2 regions of the Rummeliibacillus sp. NPDC094406 genome follow, and region 1 is predicted to be linked to the other one. Evidence: predicted binding sites of a transcription regulator. Region 1 holds the regulator's gene; the other holds the start of a gene.
The links. The regulator NrdR, encoded in region 1, represses ribonucleotide reductase genes. The targets are predictions, from matches to a motif close to AACACNATATATNGTGTT.
Positions count from the first base shown of each region.

Region 2: a site for NrdR is predicted at 1,664-1,681, ahead of ACIQ4I_RS09170 (vitamin B12-dependent ribonucleotide reductase). Genes of this name have one in related genera too.

Region 1 is NZ_JBIWGZ010000003.1:486,467-489,687, forward strand. It holds gene ACIQ4I_RS10745 (DnaD domain protein) at 1-1,601, opposite strand, end outside; gene nrdR (transcriptional regulator NrdR) at 1,629-2,108, opposite strand; gene ACIQ4I_RS10755 (glyceraldehyde-3-phosphate dehydrogenase) at 2,321-3,221, opposite strand, start outside.
Region 2 is NZ_JBIWGZ010000003.1:160,204-163,424, reverse strand. It holds gene ACIQ4I_RS09180 (rhodanese-like domain-containing protein) at 211-591, opposite strand; gene ACIQ4I_RS09175 (lipoate--protein ligase family protein) at 699-1,532, shown strand; gene ACIQ4I_RS09170 (vitamin B12-dependent ribonucleotide reductase) at 1,711-3,221, shown strand, end outside.

The sequences.
Region 1 (3,221 bases):
TATTCTTTTGCAAAATTTAAAGCTTGTTCTGCTGTTTGAATATTGTTTTTTTGCCAGCTAGAAGCAATTGCTTGCAGGAAAGCGCTATTTAAGTTGGCATTACTTAAATAATAAGCATAGTGAATAAGGACATTCAATACAGGTGTTGGTATGTCATATTTCGTAGTAAAATCTTGTACCACTTTGACATCCTTTTCAAATGGAGTTTTTCCTTTTACAAGCATTGTTAATAAGTCAATTGATTTTACACTGTTAAAAATAGGTATTAACTCTTTATTTAGTTGCTCCATATTTGAATAATCCGAGTCCACAAACTGTGGCAGTTGATAAAATATCCCTGCTCCAGCTTTTAATATCTTATATTCCTTTGAATAATCTTTTGTTTCTTTAGTTGCGACTATTTTAGAATCCGTTACGTTATTTACTTCAAATTCTCTTGCTAACTTCATCGCTTCTCTTGCTGTTTTCACACCTGTATTGCGCCAATGCGATGCGATTGTTTCTATATATTTGCGGTTTAATTTCCCATTATTTCTTAAAAACACATAATGTATCAATACGTTCACTACCGGTGTTGGCATGCCATATTGCATCACTAAATCCTCTACTAACTGGCGATCATTAGGAAACGGTTCCTTTCCTCCTGCCACCGCAGTCAATACATCAATTGGGGAAGTCGATTCAAACCATCGTATTAGCTCTGCTTCCATAGGATCAATATCTTCATCTACCATAGCTGTTTGCGTAAAGACTTCTTGTTTTTGTGTTTTTTTCATGACAGATTGCATCGCTGGCGGTTCTTTCGATACTGTCAGTTTATAATAGTCAGCCGCTTCTTTTTTTAAACGTAAATCACTTAAAACCATTTGATCATCGAGTGCTAATAGAACAACTTTCTGCATATCAAACGGTGTTAAATGATATAGAAAAGCTAATTTTGCAATCGTTGCTTTTACTTCTGCTGTTAATATGGATGACGGAACTAGTTGCTCCGATAAACTCGTTCTTAAAAGATTGAAATCAAAATCCTCATAGTTAAAAGGTAATTCTTTTGGCTTTTCTTGTAATCCTGTAAGTTGTATTTCATCAGATGGCACATTATGCTGAACAGGTCGATAAACATCTGTAAATGTTCTAGATACTTCCTGATAGCCATAATTAGACAGTCCTTTTGAAACAAAACGTTGCCGTAAATTACGGTATGCTGATTCCCCAATTTTACTAAACAAGAACATTGATAAAAGGGGGTCATCAAAGAAGGTAGCCGCATCAAGGGGCGGCATCGCATCATAGATAAAGCAACGCATTTCTTGCTGGTCTTTACGCCAAGTGCGTAATAAACCAATAGCCTCAAGTGCTATTCGCGATTCGAAAATTTTGCCAATTGGCATATCTAAAGCGTTCATCAAATGATAATGTGACATCGCACTATCGTCTACATTTTCTCCCTCAGCCCATAGTAAAAAATAGAGGCTAATTGGCTCTGCTCCAATAAGTGGTTGATACAAAAGAGTGATCAACTTTCGGTCATAACTAGATAGAGGGAAAGGTACGCGAATAGATAGGCGATCAACAGGTTGCAATTCTTTATATAAATTCACCAACGGTTCCCCCTCCAAAACATCCACTTACTGTTCTTTTTCACGTTCTTTGGATTGTTTTTCGATTAACTCTCTTAACTCATCAATAAATACATTAATATCCTTGAATTGACGATATACAGATGCAAAACGAACATAGGAAACTTCATCAATTTTTGAAAGTCTGTCCATAATCATTTCCCCAACATCTTCTGTTTTTACTTCTGCGTTACCAATTCTTCGCAAATCTTGCTCAATATTAAACACTAAATCCTCTAACACACTTAAAGCAACTGGACGCTTTTCACACGCTCGAATAAGACCTCGAAGCACTTTTTCTCGACTAAATTCTTCACGTGAACCATCTTTTTTAATAACAATGAGTGGCATCTCTTCTACTTTTTCAAAAGTGGTAAAACGAAAACTACATGATTCACATTCTCGGCGCCTGCGAATGGCTTTATTATCATCCACAGGTCTACTATCAATGACTTTTGTTCCGTTATATTGACATGCTGGACATTTCATAATTTTTCTCTCCTGATTTCGAAACATATTAGTTTATCTATTATATCAAAAAATAATGATATAAATCGAAAAAAAGAGTAGAAATTCCCCTTTACATCAAAATAACTATATCAAAATCCGTCAAATTTCGATTCTTTAGTATATTTTGCGCAATTTCAGATAAAAAAATCCTTCCAACTGAATCAGTTAGAAGGATTTAGCCAATCAATTAATTATGCATTTACTGTTTCTTTTAACTCAGCTACAACTTTTTTAGTAAGATCTACAACACGTGAAGAGTAACCCCATTCATTGTCATACCAAGCAAGTACTTTTACTTTACGAGAACCAATTGTCATTGTAGTAAGACCATCAATTGTTGCTGAAGCAGGATTTGTATTGTAGTCACGAGATACAAGTGGTTCCATTGTGAAGTCTAAAATACCTTTTAATGGACCTGCAGCTGCTTTTTTGAATGCTTCATTTACTTCTTCAACTGTTACATCTCGTTGTAAGTCTACAACTAAGTCTACTAATGAAACGTTTGGTGTTGGAACACGTAGAGCCATACCATGTAATTTACCTTGTAATTCAGGTAGTACAAGTGTTAATGCTTTCGCTGCACCTGTAGAAGTTGGAATAATAGATTCAGCACATGCACGTGCACGTCGTAAATCTTTATGTGGATTGTCAATATTTTTTTGATCGTTTGTATATGAATGAACTGTTGTCATTAAACCGTTGTCAATTCCAAATGTATCATTTAGGACTTTCGCAACTGGTGCAAGACAGTTTGTTGTACAACTTGCATTTGAAATAACGTCATGTTTTGAAAGGTCTAATTTATCATCATTAACACCCATCACGATTGTAACATCTTCGTTTTTACCTGGTGCTGTTAAAATTACTTTTTTCGCACCTGCTTCAAGATGTAAAGCTGCTTTACTACGTTCATTAAATTTACCTGTTGCTTCAATAACGATATCGACACCCATTTCTTTCCAAGGTAAGTTTTGAGGGTTACGATCATTTACAAGTTGAACGCGTTTACCATTTACAACTAATGCATCTTCTTCTGTAGTTACTTCACCATTAAATCTGCCATGAGTTGTGTCATACTTTATTAAATGAGCC
Region 2 (3,221 bases), 330 kb from region 1:
GTTAGCTTCAAGATTTTTCATAGAATAATAATAGGTTTGTTCAATGAAATTAACGGAAAATCATTTTGAGTTTCTTCCTATTATATATGTTCAGGAAATGATGTGGGAAATAAAACGTTCAGCACCTTTCTAAAATTGGATTAGGAAAAAATTCTACGAAAAAAAGAAAGCCATTTCGTAATTGAAACGACTTTCCTTAATTAGAAGAAACTATTTCACTTTAATTTTACCGTGCCAGTTTTTGTAACCGCCTTCTAATTGATAAAGTTCATTGTAGCCCTTTTTCTTTAAGAATAAAGCAGCACGTGCACTACGACCAGCATTTTGGCAGTATAAGTATACTGGCTTATCTGGACGAAGCTCATGATATCGATTACGAAGTTGGGTTGTAGGTAAGTTACGTGCACCTAAAATATGCCCACCTTCAAATTCTTTTAATTCACGAACATCGATTAATTGTGCTTTACGATACCCTTTTTTAAATTCTTCTTCATTTAGAGTTGTAACTGCTTTTTTTAAGCGTAATGCATTAATAAGCGCGTAAATAATAATTACAACTAGGATGATTAGTATTGTATATAACCAGCTCAAGATGACTTACCCCTTTCTATCTATAAATAATATTATAAAAGAAGAACTAGCGATAGTCCAATGACTTTGATAAAATAGAAAAGTTGATATAAAAGGGAGACGATTAAATGACAACTAAATGGTATTTTATAAATTCAGGTCCATGTAGCCCTGCGTATAATATGGCTTTAGATGAAGCACTATTACATTGGCATAGCGAAGGGCTAATTCCACCAGTAATTCGTTTTTATGAATGGAATCCAGCGACACTCTCAGTAGGTTATTTTCAACGAGTACAAAAAGATATCGATTTCGATCAATTAAAGAAATTAAATTTAGGTTTTGTAAGACGTCCAACTGGTGGGCGAGCAGTCTTACATGAACATGAATTAACGTATAGTGTTATCGTTTCAGAAAAATACCCTAACATGCCTAAAACAGTCACAGAAGCCTATCGAGTGATCAGTGAAGGGTTATTGTTAGGCTTTCGCAATTTAGGCTTAGACGCTTATTTTTCTGTGCCTGATTCGGAAGAAAAAAGAGATATTTTGAAAAAGCCAAAAAGTGCAGTTTGTTTTGATGCACCAAGTTGGTATGAACTTGTCGTAGAAGGTAAAAAGGTTGCAGGTAGTGCACAAACTAGACAAGAGGGCGTAATTTTACAACATGGATCAATTTTAATAGATTTAGATGATGAAAAATTGATCTCTGTTTTCAAATTTCCATCAGAAGCATCAAAAGATCGTATGCGCAAACATTTACCACAAAAAGCGATCGCAATTAATCAATTAGCAAAACGTAAAGTAGATGTCGAAGCATGTGCTGAAGCTTTCCACAAGGGATTTGAAGATGCACTAGATATTGAATTAGTACCTTACGAATTGACACAAGAACAACAAGATTTTGTTGAAAATCTTGCAAAAACACGTTATGAAACGGATGAATGGAACTTTAGAAAATAATAGGTTTTTAGGCTTATTTTTTGTGATAAAAAAACCGAAAATACCTATGAATCGCGATATAACAACGTTTTTTTCTAAAAAAGCGCTATTTGCTTTTCCAATCAATATATAGTATCGTATTTAATTGTATAAATACTATATATTGTGTTTTGCTATAAGAAATAGGGAGGCGGATGGTATGGTACTTGCATCGCAGCATCATAATCAGACAATCGACATTAAACAACTAAACAAAGACATTCAACAATTTCCTCAAGTTCATCCAATCACAGAGGACATGCATTTAACGCACAAAGGTGTTTCTCGACTTGTGATGATCGACCGTTATTCTTTCAAAGATACTGAAAAGAAAACGTTAAAAGTTGGGGATTTTGTTGTTTTAACAGTAAAAGCAGATCCTAAGTTTCCTGCTCGTGGACTTGGCTATATCGTTTCAATCGATGAAGTTAAAAAAAGAGCAAAAATTCTAATCGAAGATGATTATCGTAGCGCAATCGATGATCCAGAAGAGCTATCAGAAGGAATTGTTACTCGCTCACTAGACGTCATTGAAAAGCCTCTAGAAGTTTTTTACGAACAAATAGCAAAACGTAATGCAACGGGATTAGCATCTGTCGAAAAGACAGAAGAAAAACGAGAAGCATGGTATCAAAAGTTTTATAAACAACTTGTAGGTCTGAACTTCATCCCAGCAGGACGTGTTATCTACGGAGCAGGATCAGGTACTGATGTTACGTACTTCAACTGTTACGTTATGCCATTTGTGGCAGATTCGCGTGAAGGGATAAGTGATCACCGCAAACAAGTAATGGAAATCATGAGTCGCGGTGGTGGTGTTGGTACAAATGGTTCAACATTACGACCACGTAATACATTAGCTCGTGGAGTAAACGGCAAATCATCTGGTTCTGTATCATGGCTCGATGATATTGCGAAATTGACACATCTCGTAGAGCAAGGTGGATCACGTCGCGGAGCACAAATGATTATGCTATCATGTTGGCATCCTGACATTTTTGAATTTATTATTTCTAAAATGCAAAATCCTCGTATTTTACGATTCTTAATCGAAAATACAACAGATGAAGAAATTAAACGCTTAGCAAAAGAAAAACTACAATTCAAACCTTTAACAGAGCAAGAAAAAGCGATGTATCAAGGTATTATCAATTATAAATCCATCCCTGGTTTCGGCGGATTCAATGAAGCCATCTTCAAAGATGCTGAAACAAAATTACGTGATGGTGGTACTTATAGCGTAAACAATCCAGAATTCTTAACAGGTGCTAATATTTCTGTTACATTGACAAACGAATTCATGGAAGCAGTTGAAAGTGATGCAGAATTTGATCTGCGTTTCCCATCTGTTGAAACTTACGATGCAAAAGAAATGGCAATTTATAACGATGAATGGCATGAATGTGGCGATGTTCGTGAATGGGAAGAAAAGGGACATGCTGTAAGCTCATATCGCAAAATCAAAGCACTTGAGCTTTGGAATTTGATCAATATTTGTGCTACTTACTCAGCTGAACCAGGTATTTTCTTCATTGACAATGCCAATGAAATGACAAATGCTAAAAGTTACGGTCAAAAAGTTGTTGCTACAAATCCATGCGGTGAACAACCATTAGCCCCATATTCAGTATGTAATTTAGCTGCAGTTAACTTAGCTCAATTTGCACAAAA